DNA from 3 places in the Beutenbergia cavernae DSM 12333 genome. Region 3 is predicted to be linked to each of the others. Evidence: predicted binding sites of a transcription regulator. Region 3 holds the regulator's gene; each other region holds the start of a gene.

Region 1 (6,312 bases), 270 kb from region 3:
GTACTTCCTGCTCGGCGGCCTGCTGGAGCGACTCGTGTACCTGACGTACGGGCTCGCGATCATCCTCGGCTTCATCGGGGTCAAGCTCGTGCTGCACGCCCTGCACACGAACTCCGTGCCGTTCGTCAACCACGGCGCGCCCGTCGAGTGGGCACCCGAGATCCCGATCTGGCTGTCGCTCGTCGTCATCGTGGGGACGCTCGGCGTCACGACTGTCGCCAGCCTCGCGAAGACGGCCCGCTCGAACCGGATCGAACCCGCCTGAGGCCCGGCCGGATCAGGCGACGGCGTCCGGCCGGCGCGCGATCCGGCGCGCCAGCACGGCGCACGTGATGAGCTGCAGCTGGTGGAACACGATCACCGGCACGGCCACCTGGGCGGCCAGCGCCGGTGAGAACAGGACCGCCGCCATGGGGAGTCCGGTCGCCAGGGACTTCGTCGAGCCGACCATGAGCAGGGCCGAGCGACGCGCGCCGCCGAGCCGTAGCAGCGGCGCGCCGAACCACGCGGCGAGCAGGACGACGGTGAGCAGCACACCGCTCAGCAGGATGAGCCACACGAGCATCGACGGGCGGACGAGGGACCACGTGCCGTTCGCCGTCGCCGTCGCCACGGCCCCGAGGACGACGAGCAGGATCGTGGTGCGGTCCACGCCCACGGTCAGCCACCGCCGTGCCCGGATCCACGGCCCCGTCCACCGGGAGAGCAGCTGCCCCACGACGAACGGGAGCAGCAGGTGCAGGAGCACCGTCGGGAGGCCGCCGAGACCCGCGGCCCCGGACGTCCGGCCCATGATCAGCAGGACCAGCGCCGGCGTGAGGAGCATGCCGAGGACGTTCGAGAGCGTGGCCCCGCAGATCGCGCCGGCGACGTCGCCGCGGGCCACCGAGACGAACGCCACCGAGGACTGCACGGTGGAGGGCAGCAGCGTGAGGAAGAGCATCCCGGTCGCGAGGACGGTGCCCAGGAGCGGCTCCGCCACGCTCGAGAGCAGGAGACCGAGGGCCGGGAACAGGACGAACGTCGCCGCGAGCATCGCCCCCTGGAGCCGGGCGTCGCGCAGCCCGGCGACGACCTCCCTCGTCGCGAGGCGCATGCCGTAGACGAGGAACAGGACGGTGACGGCGATGTCGCCGGTGACGTCGACGACGGACCGCACCTGCGCCGTCGTCGGGACGAACAGCCCGATCAGGAGGGTCGCGACGAGCGCGAGGACGAACGGGTCGACCCAGGCCCGCAGTGCCTTCATCGCGTCGTCAGCGGTGTCACAGCGCGGACGCCCAGGGGCCGATCACGGGCTCCCACGCACGAGCCTCCCGGTCCGCGATGATGCCCGCCGCGGCGAACGGGTCGGCGTCGAGAGCACGCAGCGCCTCGTCCGCGTCGTCGCCGCGGACGAGCAGGAGGGCGCCGGGCGAGCCCGTGAACGGGCCGGACGCCAGGAGGCGGCCGTCGCGCTCCAGGCCGCGCAGGAAGTCGCGGTGCGCCGGGCGGACCTCGTCGCGGACGGCGACGGCGTCCGGCGTGTGGGCGTACGTGTACTCGACGGCGTAGACGGGCATGTCCCGAAGCGTACCCAGGGGGATCGGGACCGAGGGCAACGGAGCGAGGTCTCCGGAGCGAGGGACGAGCGCAGGAGGATCGCGACCGAGGGCAACGGAGCGAGGACTCCGGAGCGGGGGACGAGCGCAGGAGGATCGCGACCGAGGGCAACGGAGCGAGGACTCGACGCCGCCGTGGGACGACGCGGCAGACGAGACGGGCGTCGTACACACCTGCCGGGATGCCCGACCAGGCGATCGGTCGCGTTCGGGGCCTCGCCGACGCGACTCATCGCCTGGTCGCGGCCCCACGCGCGACTGATCGCCTGGTCACGCCCGCCGCCGAGCAGGTGCGGCGCAGGGTCCGGGTAGGGTCGCGAGCGTGACCCTCTCGCCCACGGCCACGGCCGTGTCCGTGCACAGCAACGCGAGCTACTCGTTCAGCAAGCCCGCCCGGGAGCGCATCCGGGTGATCGCCGGGATCGGCGTCGAGGACGACGTGCACGCCGGCGTGACGGTCAAGCACCGCTCGCGGGTCCGCGCCGACCCGACACGGCCGAACCTGCGTCAGGTGCACCTCATGCACGCGGAGCTGTTCGACGAGCTCGCCGCAGCGGGGTTCACCGTCGACCCCGGTGACCTCGGCGAGAACGTCACGACGCGGGGCGTGGACCTGCTCGACCTGCCGCGGGGGACGATCCTGCGGATCGGGCCCGACGTCGTCCTCGAGGTGACCGGCCTGCGCAACCCGTGCCAGCAGATCAACGACTTCGCCCCCGGGTTGCTGCGGCGCGTCGTGTTCCGGGACGACGACGGCGGGACGGTGCGCAAAGCGGGGATCATGACGGTGGCGCTCACCGGCGGCGAGATCGCCGGCGGCGACGCGATCGTCGTCGAGCTCCCGCCCGAACCGCACGAGCGCCTCGAACCCGTGTGAATACGCGGCCGGAGCGCGCTGGGCCGAGGCATCCCGCGACCCGCCGCGCCGACACGCCGTCGAACAGGTGTGCGATGTCGGTGGGCGCGCCTACCATGGCACGGTGAGTGAACACCTCGTCGTCTCCGGCGCGCGCGAGCACAACCTGCAGAACGTCTCGATCGATCTTCCGCGCGACCGCCTCATCGTCTTCACGGGCCTGTCCGGCTCCGGGAAGTCCTCCCTGGCGTTCGACACGATCTTCGCGGAGGGCCAGCGGCGCTACGTGGAGTCGCTGTCCTCGTACGCCCGTCAGTTCCTCGGTCAGATGGACAAGCCGGACGTCGACTTCATCGAGGGGCTGTCCCCGGCGGTGTCGATCGACCAGAAGTCGACGAACCGGAACCCGCGCTCGACGGTCGGCACGATCACCGAGGTGTACGACTACCTCCGGCTGCTGTTCGCTCGTGCCGGCACGCAGTTCTGCCCGGTCTGCGGCGAGCGCGTGACGGCGCAGACGCCGCAGCAGATCGTCGACCGGCTCCTCGAGCTGGACGAGGGCACCCGGTTCCAGGTGCTGGCTCCGGTGGTCCGTGGGCGCAAGGGCGAGTACGCCGACCTGTTCCGCGAGCTGCAGCAGCAGGGCTTCGCCCGCGCCCGGGTGGACGGCGAGGTCGTGCCGCTCGCCGAGCCGCCGACGCTGGAGAAGAAGCTCAAGCACTCGATCGAGGTGGTCGTCGACCGCCTCGTGGCCCGGGCGGGCTCGCGGCAGCGGATCACCGACTCCGTCGAGACGGCGCTGCGCCTCGCGGAGGGCCTGCTCGTCGTCGAGCTCGTGGACCTTCCGGCCGACGCACCCGATCGGGAACGGCGCTTCTCCGAGAAGCGGGCGTGCCCGAACGACCACCCGCTCGCGCTCGACGAGATCGAGCCGCGCACGTTCTCGTTCAACGCGCCGTACGGGGCGTGCCCCGAGTGCACGGGCCTCGGGTCGCGGCTCGAGGTCGACCCGGAGCTGCTCGTACCGGACGAGGAGCTGACGCTCGCGCAGGGCGCCATCGCCCCATGGGCGCAGGCCTCGTCGGAGTACTACGGCCGGCTCCTGGCCGCGCTCGGCGAGGAGCTCGGGTTCTCCGTCGACGTCCCGTGGCGCGCCCTCCCGAAGCGCGCGAAGGAGGCGGTCCTGTACGGCAAGGACCACGAGGTCCACGTGCGGTACAAGAACCGCTGGGGGCGCGAGCGGCAGTACTCCTCGGGCTTCGAGGGCGCCGTCACGTTCATCCAGCGCCGGCACTCGGAGACGGAGTCCGAGTGGTCCCGGGAGAAGTACGAGGGCTTCATGCGCGAGGTGCCCTGCCCGGTGTGCCAGGGCACCCGCCTCAAGCCGGAGGTCCTCGCGGTGCGCATCGGCGGCCGCTCCATCGCCGAGGTGTGCGCGCTGCCGATCGACGAGGCGAAGGTTTTCCTCGACACGCTCGACCTGGGGGTGCGGGAGCGCGCGATCGCCGGGCAGGTGCTCAAGGAGATCCACGCCCGCCTCGGGTTCCTGCTCGACGTCGGGCTCGACTACCTGACGCTGTCCCGCCCGTCGGGCACGCTGTCCGGCGGCGAGGCGCAGCGGATCCGCCTCGCGACGCAGATCGGCTCGGGCCTCGTCGGCGTGCTGTACGTCCTGGACGAGCCGAGCATCGGGCTGCACCAGCGGGACAACCGGCGGCTCATCGACACGCTCACGCGTCTGCGCGACCTCGGGAACACGCTGATCGTCGTCGAGCACGACGAGGACACGATCCGGGCCGCCGACTGGATCGTGGACATCGGGCCGGGGGCGGGGGAGCACGGCGGGCGGATCGTGCACTCCGGGGACTTCGCCGGGCTCCTCGAGGCGGAGGAGTCGCTCACCGGTGCGTACCTCGACGGTCGCCGCGAGATCCCGGTGCCGCCGGTGCGCCGGCCGCGGGACGCGAAGCGACAGCTCACGGTGGTCGGCGCGCGGGAGAACAACCTGCGCGGCGTCACGGTGTCGTTCCCGCTCGGCCTGTTCGTCGCCGTGACGGGGGTGTCGGGTTCCGGCAAGTCGACGCTCGTCAACGGGATCCTGTACAACGTGCTCGCGAACGAGCTCAACGGTGCGCGGCACGTGCCCGGCCGGCACACCCGGGTCACGGGCATGGACGGGCTCGACAAGACGGTGCACGTCGACCAAGGTCCGATCGGGCGGACGCCGCGGTCGAACCCCGCCACGTACACGGGGGTCTGGGACCACGTGCGCCGGCTGTTCGCCGAGACCACCGAGGCGAAGGTCCGCGGGTACACCCCGGGGCGGTTCTCGTTCAACGTCAAGGGCGGCCGGTGCGAGGCGTGCTCGGGCGACGGGACGCTGAAGATCGAGATGAACTTCCTCCCGGACGTGTACGTGCCGTGCGAGGTGTGCCACGGCGCCCGGTACAACCGCGAGACGCTCGAGGTGCACTTCAAGGGCAAGACCGTCGCCGACGTGCTGGCGATGCCGATCTCGGAGGCCGCCGACTTCTTCGCCGCCGTTCCGGCGATCTCGCGTCACCTGCGCACCCTCGTCGACGTCGGTCTCGGTTACGTGCGGCTCGGGCAGCCGGCGCCCACGCTGTCCGGGGGCGAGGCCCAGCGGGTGAAGCTCGCCAGCGAGCTGCAGAAGCGGTCGAGCGGCCGCACGGTGTACGTGCTCGACGAGCCGACCACGGGGCTCCACTTCGAGGACATCCGGAAGCTGCTCGAGGTGCTGCAGGGCCTGGTCGACAAGGGCAACACCGTCATCGTCATCGAGCACAACCTCGACGTGATCCGGAACGCCGACTGGGTGGTCGACCTCGGCCCGGAGGGTGGCAACGGGGGCGGGACGGTCGTGGCGGAGGGGACGCCCGAGGTGATCGCCCGCGCGGCGGAGAGCCACACCGGGGCCTTCCTGTCGGATCTTGTGCCGGCCGAGCGGGAACCGGTCAGCGCCTGACCGGCGAGCCCGTGCGCGAGCTCAGGCGGGTGCGCCGGCCCCGAGCGGCGCCGGGTCCAGCAGCACCGGGAAGTTGACCGAGCGGGCGATGAAGCAGTGGTCGTGGGCGCGCTCGTGGAGCACGGCGAGGGCGGCGTCGTCGACGGGCTCCGCGCCGTCGGACGCGTCGCGGCGCGCGAGCTCGACCCGAGGGTGCAGCACGACCTCGACGAACTGGCCGGCGCCGCCGGTCTCGACGCGCATCGTCCCGAGGGCGCGGTCGGAGTAGGAGGTCACGACGACGCCGGACGTCGACGCCAGGTGCAGGAACCACAGCATGTGGCACTGGGCGAGGGCGGCGACCAGCAGCTCCTCCGGCGTGTAGCGCTCAGGGTCGCCGCGGAACGCGGGATCGGCCGACCCGGGCAGGGGCGGCTTCCCGGTGATGAGGACCTCGTGCTCGCGGGAGTAGGCGCGGTAGCCGATCGTGCCGCCCTCGCGCGCGCCGGTCCAGTCGACGCTCACCGTGTACGAGTGGAGTCCTCCCATCGGCACACGGTAGCGCGGGCCGCCGCGTCTGTCCGTCGAGTTGCGGCTCAGACGGTGAGGTCGACGACGACGGGCAGGTGGTCGCTCGGCACGACACCCGGTCCGGGCACCGGCACGTCGTACGCGACGACGCCGACGGCGTCGGACACGAGCACGTGGTCGATGCGGGAGTCGTCGTCGCCGGCTGTGTCCGCGACGGCGTCCGGGACCCAGTCGTGGAACGTCCCGCCGGGGCCGGTGGGAGCGGTGCGGCTCCGGGTGCGCGCGTCGTGGAGCGCGCCGGCGACCACGGCCAAGGGCTCGGTGCGGGGGCCGGCGTTGAGGTCGCCGAGGACGACGGC
Region 2 (6,312 bases), 140 kb from region 3:
TGCGGGTGGGTCCGGTTCGTGGCTGTGGGATCACGACGGCGAGCGGTACCTCGACTTCTCCTCGCAGATGGTGAACGTCAACATCGGCCATGCGCACCCCCGGATCGTCGCGGCGATCGCGGAGCAGGCGGCCGTGCTGCCGACCGTCGCGCCGTCGGCGGCGAACCTCGCCAGGGGCAGGGCGGCGGAGGCGATCCTCCGGCACGCTCCGGCGGGGATGGCGCAGGTGTTCTTCACCAACGGCGGGGCCGACGCGATCGAGAACGCGATCCGGATGGCGCGGCTGCACACGGGTCGCGACAAGGTGGTCTCGACGTACCGCTCGTACCACGGGAACACCGGCGCGGCGATCACGGCGACGGGGGACTGGAGGCGCATCCCGAACGAGTACGCCCGCGGGCACGTCCACGTGTTCGGGCCGTTCCTGTACCGGTCGGAGTTCGACGCGAGCACCGCCGAGGAGGAGTGCCGACGCGCGCTGCGCCACCTCGAGCGGGTGATCGAGGCGGAGGGCGCGTCGAGCGTCGCCGCGATCCTGCTCGAGACGATCCCGGGCACCGCCGGGATCCTGGTGCCACCGCCCGGGTACCTCGCCGGCGTCCGGGAGATCGCCGACCGCCACGGCATCGTGCTGATCCTGGACGAGGTGATGGCGGGATTCGGTCGCGCGGGTGGGTGGTTCGCGTTCGACGTGGTGGACGACGGCGCGGCGCGACCCGATCTCGTCACGTTCGCGAAGGGTGTCAACTCCGGGTACGTCCCCGTGGGCGGCGTCATCATCAGCGAGGAGATCGCGGCCACGTTCGCCGACCGGGTCTTTCCCGGTGGCCTCACCTACTCCGGCCATCCGCTGGCGGCGGCGTCGATCGTGGCGTCGATCTCCGCGATGGAGGACGAGCGGATCGTCGAGCACGCGGCGCAGATCGGCGCCGAGGTGATCGGGCCGGCGTTGCACGAGCTCGCGGATCGTCACCCGATGATCGGCGAGGTGCGTGGCGCCGGGGTGTTCTGGGCGCTCGACCTGGTGAGCGATCCCGAGACGCGTGAGCCGGTGGCGCCGTCCGTCGTGGCAGCGATCAAGGCGGCGTGCCTGGAGCGACGGCTGCTGGTGTTCACCGCAGACAACCGGGTGCACGTGGTGCCGCCGTGCGTCGTGACGGCCGACGAGGTGGCGACGGCGCTCGCGATCCTCGACGACGTGCTGGCGGCCGTGGCGGCGGCGTAGTCTCGCTCGCCGTGAGCACTGAACAGGCAACCCCGCGGGCGCTCGTCACCGGGGCGTCGACGGGGATCGGCGCGGCCACGGTGCGCGCCCTGCGGACCCAGGGTTGGGACGTCGTCGCGACGGCGCGGCGGGCCGACCGGCTGACGGCCCTGGCCGAGGAGACCGGCGCCGACGCCTTCCCTGCCGACCTCACCGACGATGCCGAGGTCGCGGCGCTCGTGACGCACGTGCGGGCCGGCGGTCCGTTGCGTTCGCTCGTGAACGTGGCCGGCGGTGCGCTCGGGGCCGACAGCGTCGAGCGCGGCGACATCGAGGAGTGGCGCACGATGTACGACCGCAACGTGCTGGCGACTCTCCGCATCACCCAGGGACTGCTCGACGATCTCCGCGCCGACGGCGGTGGCGACGTCGTCGTCGTCACGTCCACGGCCGCCCACGACACCTACCCCGGCGGGGGCGGATACGTCGCGGCGAAGCACGCGGAGCGGGTCATCGCGAGCACCTTGCGGTTGGAGCTCGTGGGCCAACCCGTGCGGGTGATCGAGATCGCGCCGGGCATGGTGAAGACGGAGGAGTTCGCCCTGCACCGCCTCCACGGGGACGCCGAGGCCGCGGAACGCGTGTACGCCGGCGTGGCGGAGCCGCTCGTGGCCGAGGACGTCGCGGACGCGATCGCCTGGGCGTTGACCCGGCCGCCTCACGTGAACGTCGACTCCATGGTCCTGCGGCCGCGTGCGCAGGCCTCGAACACCGTGGTGGCGCGGGGCTGACGAGGTCGAGACGGCTCTCGTCGGACGACCGAGGTCGAACGCGGCGTCAGAACGGCGGAGGCCCGATGTCGCCGGGCCCACCGTTGCCAGGGCCGTCGTCGGGCCGGTCGGGACCAGGGCCGCCGGCGCTGTCGGGATCGTCGGTGTGCCGCGGGCCGTCGGGACCTGCGTCCGTCGGCGCCGCCGGGGTGAGCGGGAGCTCTGCCGGCGCCGTGGTCGTGTGCCTGAACGGCGTGGTCCAGGTGGTCGAGCCGTCCGCGTGGCGCGTCAGCGTGTAGCCGCAGTGGGTCTTCAGCAGGTGGTGCCGTCGACACAGCGGAGCCAGGTTCTCGATGGTCGTCGGACCCCACGGGAAGCGGATGACGTGGTCCAGGTCGCAGCGGTCGGACGGCACACCGCAGCCGGGCACCACGCTGTGCGGATCCCGCGCTCTGACGAATCGTGCGACGGGGTCCGACGGACGGTACGCCTCGGCGGACACGTCGACGATGAGGCCGGTGGCCGGGTCCGTGAGGAGCCGCCGCCACGTCGCGTCCTCGCCCAGGGCGAAGCGGCGGGCTGTGGCCGCATCGATCGCGCCGTAGCCGGTCAGCGTGGCGGGATGGTCGTCGAGCCCGAGGATCGTCGACGCCGCGATGACGACCTGGACCGCGGGTCGCGCCCGACCCGGCCGCCCGAGTCGGACGACAGGGAGGCCGCCGGGCACACCGGACCGCACGCCCGCGCCCACGCCTGATGGTGGCGACGCCGACGAACAGCTGGGATCGGTGGGCCGGTCGTCAGGTGACGCCGAGTCCGTGGTGGTGGGGGGCGGCGCCGAGCTGGGCGGCGCCGTGGATCCGGTGCTGAGTGGCGATGGCGCGTGCGCCGGTGTGTCGGGAGAGGCGCCGACGTCCGGATCGCCACGGCTCTCGCCGCCCTCGACCGGTGCGCCGATCGCGCCGGTGGCGAGCGCGTGCTCGGCGAGCAGGGAGAGAGCATCGGCGCGGAGCTGATCGAGGGTGCGCGGGTCGCCCGACGTGCGCGCGCTCCACGCCGCCGCGTCGCACGCGGTCCACACGGTCTGCGCGTCGAGAGCAGGCAGGACGGCCACGAGGCGGGCCATACCGTCAGGGAGTGGTTCGGGACGGCGGAGATGCCTGCCCGCTGCCGCGTGCTCATGAGCGACCCGGGCGTCGGCACCCGACGCTGCGACGACCGCGGAGCGGAGCTTCTCCTTGAGGCGGTAGTGGGTCCACGAGGGGGCGTGCGGAAGCGTGGCGTCGACGACGGCGAGCACGACCTCGACCGGCAGTCCGGTCAGCACGTCGCAATAGACCTGCGCCTTCCCCGCGTCGATGAGTCCCGCTGCCAGGGCGTGCCCGACATCGGCGAGCGGACCCGTGAACTGCTGCCCGGCGCCCACGAGGTGGCGAGCCGCGCGCAGCGAGACCCCGAGCAGCGTCGCCAGCTCGTCCGGGGCGATGCAGGCGTCGGCACCATGCAGGGCGAGGAGCGCTGGGTTCATCTCGGCGCGGCCGGCCAGCTCCGCCGCGGCGTACCGCACCTGCGCGGCCGCCGCTGCCTCCACGCGGCGCCACTCCGCGATGACCGTGAGCAGGTCCTCGACGCCGAGCCGGGTCCAGTCCATCCCCGCGAGCCCCACCGCCGTCGACCCGGCAGTGACCGCTGCGCTCACGAGCTCGACGTCGCGTGCGCGGGCTACCGGCGTCGTGGCAGGTGTGGTGGTCGCGACGCCGACGGTGGCGGGACCCTGGGGAGGGCCGGCAGCCGAGGGCTCGGCCGCACAGCCCGGGCAGATGTCGGCGGTACCGGAGAGCAACGCCCCGGCCTCGATGACGACCGCGACGGCGAGAGCCCCCATCGCGACCGGTGAGTCCAGCCGGAGGAGGTCGATCCGAGCACGCAGCGGCGAGTCCGGGACGAGGGCCCCGTGGCGCCGTTCGAGTGGACCGAACATGTGATCGATTCTCCCAGAAGCCGCCGACACGCGCCATACGTGTGTTCGAACGGCAGGTCACGACTGCGTCGCGATCCGAGCCCGCGTCCGCGAAGCCAGGGCGTGCGGGACACGTCCCCCGGCCGCCGTGCCCCGCTGTGCACGTTGGGGCTACGCCACCCGCCGCCGCGCCCCGCTGTGCACGTGCACGTGGAGATGCTTGGAGTCCTGGTACCGCCCGAGATTCGTGAGGACGGCCGCGGCGCCGTGTGCCGCCTCCACCGACCGCGCGATGTCCTGCACGACGGCGAAGAGTCGCCGCGCGTCTGCCTCGTCACCGGGGCCGAGGCTCGTCAGCGAGGCGATGTGCCGCTTCGGCACGACGACGACGTGAACCTGCCAGAACGGGCGCGTGTGGTGGAACGCGAGGACCGCGTCGTCCTCGTGCACCACGTCGAGCTCGTCGCTGTGCGGGATAGCGACGTCGCAGTAGAAGTCGTTGCCCTCGTAGGGCTCGCTGACGGGCATCGTCGGAGGCTACCCGCCGGATGACCGCTGCTCCCGACCGCGGCTAGACTCACGGCACAGGCGTCGACCCGGCCATCACCGGCGAGCCTCCGGAAGAACGGGACGAGACCGCACGCAGCGCCGTCGGGCACGTCCTCACTAGAACCGGACGGATGGGCCCGTCACAGCCTGTGGCAAGAGCGGCCGGTGTCCCTCGCGGGGCGGCGGCAAGCGAGGTGGTACCGCGGTCCGCCGGCGAGCGCCGGCCGGGTCGTCCTCGTGACCGAAGTCGCGAGACCTGGAGACCGCCACCACCATGGCCGAGACCCCCGCCGCCGGTGCCCACCGCCACTACCCGCGCCACACGCCCACGAGCGGCGTCGCGGCCTCGCCGGACCTCCCGCAGCTCGAGCGTGACGTCCTCGCGTTCTGGGCCGACGACGACACGTTCCGTGCCTCGATCGCGCAGCGACCCGCCGGAGAGAACGGCAGCAACGAGTTCGTCTTCTACGACGGCCCGCCGTTCGCGAACGGACTCCCGCACTACGGTCACCTCCTCACCGGCTACGTCAAGGACGTCGTCCCGCGGTACCGCACGATGCGTGGCAAGCACGTCGAACGCCGCTTCGGCTGGGACACGCACGGGCTCCCGGCCGAGCTCGAGGCCGAGCGGCTCCTCGGCATCACCGACAAGTCCCAGATCGAGGAGCTGGGCATCGAGGCCTTCAACAAGGAGTGCCGCGAGTCCGTGCTGCGCTACACGCGCGAGTGGGAGGAGTACGTCACCCGTCAGGCGAGGTGGGTCGACTTCGAGAACGACTACAAGACCCTCGACCCCACCTACATGGAGTCGGTGATCTGGGCGTTCAAGGAGCTCTACGACAAGGGCCTCGCGTACGAGGGCTACCGCGTCCTGCCGTACTGCTGGCGCGACCAGACGCCGCTGTCCAACCACGAGCTGCGCATGGACGACGACGTCTACCGCATGCGGCAGGACCCCGCCGTCACCGTGGGGCTCCGCCTCGAGAGCGGCGAGATCGCGCTCGTGTGGACGACGACGCCGTGGACGCTCCCGTCGAACCTCGCGATCGTCGTCGGCCGGGACATCGAGTACGTCGTCGTCACCTCCGACACCACCGGCACCACCGAGCGGTACGTCCTCGCGGCCGCCCGCCTGCCGGCGTACGCGCGGGAGCTGAAGAACGAGGGGGTCGACGACGTCGCCGAGCAGGTGGTGGAGCGTCTCACCGGTGCGGAGCTGCTCGGGCGGAGCTACACCCCGCCGTTCTCGTACTACCTGGGCCGCGAGAACGCGTTCCGCGTGGTCGACGCCGACTTCGTCACGACGGAGGACGGCACCGGGCTCGTGCACACGGCGGGCGCCTTCGGTGAGGACGACAAGGTCGTCACCGACCGCGAGGGGATCGAGTCGGTCATGCCCGTCGGCCCCGACGGCGCGTTCACCGAACCGGTCACGGAGTACGCCGGCCAGCTGGTGTTCGACGCGAACAGCCAGATCATCGCGGACCTCAAGGCCGCGACCCGGGGCGAGGCGGCGCATTCCGTGACGCCCGGCACCGTGCTCCTGCGCCACGAGACGTACGACCACTCCTACCCGCACTGCTGGCGGTGCAAGAACCCGCTCATCTACAAGGGCGTCGAGTCGTGGTTCATCCGCGTGAGCGCGTTCCGGGACCGGATGGTCGAGCTCAACCAGGAGATCACCTGGGTGCCCGAGCACCTCAAGGACGGGCAGTTCGGCAAGTGGCTCGAGGGCGCCCGCGACTGGTCGATCAGCCGCAAGCGCTACTGGGGCACGCCGATTCCCGTGTGGACGAGCGACGACCCGGAGCACCCCAGGATCGACGTGT
Region 3 (6,312 bases):
GTTCAGGGCCATGCGCGACGGGGCGATCTTCCTCAACCTCTCCCGCGGCTTCCTCGTCGACTACGGCGCGCTGCGCGGTCGGATCGAGGACGGCACGCTGGCCGGTGCCGCCGTCGACGTGTTCCCGGAGGAGCCCAACCGACGGGGCGACCCGTTCACGAGCGAGCTGCGCGGGCTCGCGAACGTCATCCTGACCCCGCACGTCGGCGGCTCCACCGAGGAGGCGCAGGAAGACATCGGTCAGTTCGTCGCCGTCAAGCTGCGGGACTACCTCGCGCAGGGTGCGAGCTACCTGTCGGTCAACGTGCCCGGGCTCGTGCTCGACGCTCCACGCCCGGGAACGCGCCGCATCGCGCACCTCCACCGGAACACGCCCGGCGTCCTCGCCCTGCTCAACGAGACGCTCGCGCAGCACGGGACGAACGTCGAGTACCAGGTCCTCGGCACGCGCGGCGAGATCGGGTACGCGGTGACCGACGTCGGCGGCGAGGTGCCCCGCGGCGTCGTCGACGAGCTCCACGAGATGCCACACACGATCCGGGTGCGCCTGCTCGGCGACGGCTGACCCGCCCGCTCCAGGCGCCGTGGCCGGGAGAGCGGGCGGGTGGGCGCGACGCCGCCCGGTTCAGCCGGACTTGCGGCGGAACATCCGGCGCCCGCCGGGGCCGTTGACCTCGGAGCCGTGCACGCTCCCGGTGTTCCGTCGGGCCTGCTCCGTCTTGTGCGAGGCGGCGTTCTTGCGCTCCAGCGCCTCCCGGAACTTCTCCTTCGCCTCGCTGGTCGGGTCTGCCTTGTCGTCGGAGTGTGCGTTCTCGCTCATCGCCGTCCCTCGTCTTCCGTAGCGCGCGACACGCGGTGCGCCGCCTAGGTCCAGACTGCCGCCGGAGCCGCTGGTCCGGCCACTCGATATCGCTCCATGGGCATCCGGTCGGCTCCGCCGCCGCCGTCGTTGCCGTGGGTGGCGCCGGCTTCCCCACCGGCGCCACCCACGGCGGCTCGTGGCCTCACACGGACGTCGTGAGGCGGACCGGCGCGTCCGCGGACCCGTCGGCATCGGGGTCGCCCTCGTTCTCACGCTCGGCCCGGAGCGCCGTGATGGCGGCCTCGAAGTCCTCGAGCGAGGAGAACCCGCGGTACACGCTGGCGAACCGCAGATAGGCGACCTCGTCCAGCTCGCGCAGCGGCCCGAGGATCGACAGTCCCACCTCGTGGGCGTCGACCTCGGCGGCGCCGGTCGCGCGGATCGTCTCCTCGACGCGCCGCGCGAGGAGCGCGAGGTCGTCCTCGGAGACCGGCCGTCCCTGGCAGGCCTTGCGCACCCCCGCGACGACCTTCTCCCGCGAGAACGGCTGCGCCACGCCGGACCGCTTCACGACGCTCAGGCTTGTCGTCTCCACCGTCGTGAATCTCCGGCCGCACTCCGGGCACTGCCGTCGACGGCGGATCGAGGAGCCGTCCTCGCTGGTCCTGGAGTCGACGACCCTCGAGTCCGGGTGCCGACAGAAGGGGCAGTGCACGCGGGTCTCCGTCCTTGGCGATCGGTCCTCTCCGCCCGCCCGACGACTCGACGCCGCCTGACGACCGCCGCTCATCCTTTCACAAGATGTAGGCGAACGTCAGACCTGTAACTACTAGATGTGGCCGTCCGACCGCTCGCCCTCAGTCCTGTTCCGGGACGAGGATCGACTGGCCCGCGATCAGGTCGACCGAGTCCAGCTCGTTGATCCGGACGAGCGAGGCGACGACGTCGCGCACGTCCTGATCCGGCGTGGCAACTCGTTCCGCGATCGCCCACAGCGTGTCTCCGGTGGTGACGGTGACCGTCTCGTACGACGGCGGCTCGACCTCGGTGCTCGCGACAGCACGACCCCCGACGGCACCGACACCCGCGGCCAGCACGAGCGCCGCCACGACCAGGACTCGGCGCCCCCGCGCCGTGAGGCGCACGTGGCCACCATCCGACACAGGGGCGGACGCCCGCCCCGGGGCTGCGACGGCGATCGTCGTCATCTCGGCCACATCCTCTCGAACTGTTGTCCGTCCGACGTCTGTTCGATACGCTAGTCCACGTCCGAACAGATGTCCACACGCAGGTATCCGTTCGGTCCGACACGCGGGTCGAACACCTGTCGCACATTTCACGGTCCTGCACCTAGGCTGACCGTCGAACGGTGCGACAGGAGCAGCAGATCACCGCCCTCCGACATCGGTCGGGCGGGGCAGAGTCAAGGACGGAGCGGGACGTGAACCCTGAGACGAGGGCCGACGGCGCGAAGCCGCTCTCGGCGCGGCAGCGACGCGTGCTCGAGACGATCCGCGCGAGCGTCGAGGAGCGGGGCTACCCGCCGAGCATGCGGGAGATCGGCGAGGCCGTGGGCCTCAACAGCCCGTCGAGCGTCATGCACCAGCTGACCGTGCTCGAGCGGAAGGGGTACCTGCGCCGCGATCCGCGCCGTCCGCGGGCCATGGAGATCGTCAGCCCGGACGACCAGGCACGCGAGGAACGGCCCTACGACGTGCCCACGACGCCGCCTTCGTACGTCCCGCTCGTCGGCCGGATCGCCGCCGGCGGGCCGATCCTCGCGGAGCAGGTCGTCGAGGACGTGTTCCCGCTCCCCCGCCAGCTCGTCGGCGACGGGGACCTGTTCCTGCTCAAGGTGGTCGGCGACTCGATGATCGAGGCAGCGATCTGCGACGGCGACTGGGTGGTCGTCCGTCAGCAGCCCGTCGCCGAGAACGGCGAGATCGTCGCGGCGATGATCGACGGTGAGGCGACCGTCAAGACGCTGAAGCAGTCCGCCGACGAGGTGTGGCTGCTCCCGGCCAATGCGAGCTACGCGCCGATCCCGGGGAACGACGCACAGATCCTCGGCCGCGTCGTGAGCGTGCTGCGCAGCGTCTGACCGCGCAGTCAGGCCTCAGAATCCGAGCGACCGCGCCACCGACCTGATGTGGTCGGCGCTCGCCCGAAGGCCGGCGATCTCGGCGTCGTCCATCGGCACGAGCAGGCGCTGCACGGCGCCGCCGCGGTCGACGACCGTCGGGACCGACATGCACACGTCGCTGATCCCGACGTAGTCGTCGATCCGCGTGGAGACCGGCAGCACACGGTGCTCGCCCCGCAGGATCGCCTCGATGATGCGGGTGGCGGCCAGCGCGACGGCGTAGTTCGTGGCGCCCTTGCCCTCGATGATCCGGTACGCGGACGTGATGACCTCGTGGGTGATCCGCTCGCGCACGCCCACGTCGAACAGCGGCTGCCTGCCGTGCCCCGGCCACTCGAGCAGCGGGACGCCGCCGATGCTCGCCGAGCTCCAGATCGGGATCTCCGAGTCTCCGTGCTCGCCCAGGATGTACGCGTGCACGTTCTGCACCGCGACCCCGCACTCCTGGGCCACCAGGTAGCGCATCCGCGAGCTGTCCAGCACCGTGCCGGAGCCGAAGAGCTGCTGCGTGGGTAGCCCCGTGACGGCCTGAGCGGCGTACGTGACGACGTCGACCGGGTTGGTCACCATGACGTGGATCGCGTCCGGAGTCATGGCGACGAGGCGCGGCATCACCTCGCGGACGAGCCCGACGGTGCGCTCGGCCAGGTCCATGCGGCTCTGTCCCGGGTGCTGCTTCGCGCCGGCCGTGAACACCACCACGTCGGCCCCGCGGCAGATCTCCAGGTCGTCGCTGCCCTCGATCGTGCCCTGCGGCATGAACTCGATGCCGTGCCCGATGTCGAGCGCCTCGGCCTCGACCTTCTTCCGGTTGATGTCGTACAGCACGACGTGCCGGGCTGCCCCTCGCATGAGGGCCGCGTAGGCGAGGGTCGCGCCGACCGAGCCGGCGCCGACGACGGCGAGCGTCGAGACGCTGCGGGACGAGGACGGGGTCGGGTCGGCGCTCATGCCTCGCAAGCCTAGGAGTCGGACCCCAGTCGGACGAGTGCAGCGCGCGCCACGGCCGGGTCGGTGGTGGGCCACATGGGCGGCAGCGAGCGCGAGAGGAACTCGCCGTACCGCGCCGTGGCCAGGCGGGAGTCGAGGATCGCGACGACGCCCCGATCTGTGGTCCGCCGCAGCAGGCGTCCCGCGCCCTGCGCGAGCAACAGAGCGGCGTGCGTGGCGGCGACGGTCATGAAGGGGTTGCCGCCGCGCGCCGCGACGACCTCCATGCGGGCGGCGCCCACCGGGTCGTCCGGCCGCGGGAACGGGATGCGGTCGATCGTCACGAGACGACACGAGTCGCCGGGCACGTCCACGCCCTGCCAGAGGGACAGCGTGCCGAACAGGCTCGTGGCCTCCTCCTCGGCGAACCGGCGCACCAGCGTCGGCAGCACGTCCTCGCCCTGGCACAGGACGTCCAGCCCGGTGCGGTCCCGGATCTCCTGCGCCGCGACCTCCGCCGCGCGCCGCGACGAGAAGAGACCGAGCGTGCGCCCCCCGGCTGCCTGGACGAGCTCGGCGAGCTCGGCGAGCATCTCCTGGCTCGGTCCGTCCGAACCCGGCCGTGGGAGGTGCCGAGCGACGTACCTGATGCCCTGCCGGGCGTAGTCGAACGGGCTGGCGACCCGCTCGGCGCGGTAGGCCCCGGTCGCCAGGCCGAGCGACGAGGCGACGGGGGCGAAGGACCCGCCGAGCTCGAGCGTGGCGGACGTGAGCACAGCCGCCCGGTCGGCCACGAGATGCGTCGCCACGAGCCCCGCGACGTCCAGCGGCGCGACCCGCAGGCGACTGGCGCCGTCGCGGCCGCGTTCGCACCAGAGCACGTCGCGTCGCTGCGCCACGGCGTCCGACAGCAGCCGGTCGGCGATCTCCACGAGCACCAGGAGCGCGCTGCGCGCCATCACGAGCGCCCCGGCGCCGTCCGTCGACCCCGGGGGGTTCGGCCCGAGGGCGCTCATTCCTTCGTGCGCCGCGGCTCGGAGCGTCGTCACCGTCCCGACCAGCGACTCCGGGAGACCGTCCGGCAGGCGCCCCTCCGGCACGAGCCCGAGCCCGGTCCGCAGAGCCTGTGCGGCGTCGTCCAGACCGGCGAGGGCGGCACCCGCGTGCCGCCGGGCGATACGGGCAGCGCGCTCGACGGCGGGCGCCGACAGCTCGACCGTCGCCTGGGCGGTGACGCGGTCCGCGAGCTCGTGCGCCTCGTCGACGACGAGGCCGTCGTGCTCCGGCAGCACGCCCGGCGAGCCACCGGCGGCGATCCCGAGCATCGCGTGGTTGGTCACGACGACGTCGGCGCTGCGCGAGGCGCGCCGCGCCGCCTCGGGGAAGCACTCGGCGAGCATCGGGCACTTCTGCCCGAGACACTCCATCGCCGTCACCGACACCTGCCGCCAGGCTCGTTCGCCCACACCCGGCACGAGGTCGTCGCGGTCGCCGGTGGTGGTCTCCTCCGCCCACTCGCGCAGCCGGACGACCTCCTCGCCCAGCGTCTCGAACTCGCCGACCTCCGCCGAACGCCGCGGGTGGTCGGCACCGCCGTCCAGCGAGAAGAGCCCAGGCTCGTCCTCGGCCGGGTACCCGCCGGTGACCTTGTGCCGGCACACGTAGTTGTGCCAGCCCTTGAGCAGGGCGACGGCCGGCGGCCGCGGGAGGCTGGCCTCGAGGACGCCGCGCGCGAGGGGCAGGTCTTTCGTGAGGATCTGCCGCTGCAGGGCGAGCGTCGCCGTCGAGACGATGATCCGCTCGTCGGACGTCACCGCCCGCACGATGGCGGGAACGAGGTACGCCAGCGACTTCCCGGTACCGGTCCCCGCCTGCACGAGGAGCGGGACGCCGTCGTCGAACGCGTGCGCCACGGCGAGCGCCATCTCGTGCTGCCCGGCGCGGCGCGTTCCGCCCATCCGCGCGACGACCTCGTCGAGCAGCGCGTCGACGTCCAGGGCCTCGCGGGGGGTGCGGGCAGCCTCCTCGTCGGCGTCGTCCGCCGTGGTCGCGGTCGGCTGCTGGAGGGTCACCGCGTCATCGTACGGAGCCCGCGACGCCACCGGTCGAGGCGCGCGGGCGACCTGTGGACTCAGCGCAGCGCGTCGGCCAGGTCGGCCGCCAGCTCGGCGTCGACCCGCGCCTGCAGGTGCGTTCCCTCGGCCGTGTGCTCCTCGGCGAGGACCTCGCCGGTCGCGTGCGCGCGGTGCACGAGGTCACCGCGGACGTAGGGCACGACGACGTCGACCTCGACCGCCGGACGCGGCAGCAGGCCGGCGACGACGTCCCGCAGGTGCTCGATCCCGGCACCGGTCCGCGCGGAGACGGTGACGACGTGCGGGCCGGCCGAGCGCAGGCGGGTGAGGACCTCGGCGTCGGCGATGTCCGCCTTGTTGAG

What was found. Region 3 encodes LexA, which represses DNA repair genes until DNA is damaged. Its sites were predicted from a motif close to TCGAACANNTGTTCGA; they were not measured.
Region 1: uvrA (excinuclease ABC subunit UvrA) is a predicted target of LexA. The motif match lies at 2,538-2,553, and genes of this name have one in related genera.
Region 2: BCAV_RS21670 (HNH endonuclease signature motif containing protein) is a predicted target of LexA. The motif match lies at 3,989-4,004, and genes of this name have one in related genera.

Annotation. Positions count from the first base shown of each region.
Region 1 covers NC_012669.1:2,449,072-2,455,383, reverse strand. The annotation lists gene BCAV_RS10990 (TerC family protein) at 1-265, shown strand, start outside; gene BCAV_RS10985 (bile acid:sodium symporter family protein) at 278-1,249, opposite strand; gene BCAV_RS10980 (YciI family protein) at 1,266-1,562, opposite strand; gene BCAV_RS10975 (MOSC domain-containing protein) at 1,924-2,478, shown strand; gene uvrA (excinuclease ABC subunit UvrA) at 2,582-5,443, shown strand; gene BCAV_RS10965 (OsmC family protein) at 5,465-5,971, opposite strand; gene BCAV_RS10960 (endonuclease/exonuclease/phosphatase family protein) at 6,019-6,312, opposite strand, start outside.
Region 2 covers NC_012669.1:2,856,318-2,862,629, reverse strand. The annotation lists gene BCAV_RS12945 (aspartate aminotransferase family protein) at 1-1,225, shown strand, start outside; gene BCAV_RS12940 (SDR family NAD(P)-dependent oxidoreductase) at 1,237-1,995, shown strand; gene BCAV_RS21670 (HNH endonuclease signature motif containing protein) at 2,042-3,955, opposite strand; gene BCAV_RS12930 (HIT family protein) at 4,106-4,462, opposite strand; gene ileS (isoleucine--tRNA ligase) at 4,758-6,312, shown strand, end outside.
Region 3 covers NC_012669.1:2,720,667-2,726,978, forward strand. The annotation lists gene serA (phosphoglycerate dehydrogenase) at 1-565, shown strand, start outside; gene BCAV_RS12235 (DUF5302 domain-containing protein) at 626-820, opposite strand; gene nrdR (transcriptional regulator NrdR) at 1,005-1,517, opposite strand; gene BCAV_RS12245 (LysM peptidoglycan-binding domain-containing protein) at 1,660-2,010, opposite strand; gene lexA (transcriptional repressor LexA) at 2,244-2,903, shown strand; gene BCAV_RS12255 (L-lactate dehydrogenase) at 2,919-3,896, opposite strand; gene BCAV_RS12260 (ATP-dependent DNA helicase) at 3,908-5,947, opposite strand; gene hflX (GTPase HflX) at 6,007-6,312, opposite strand, start outside.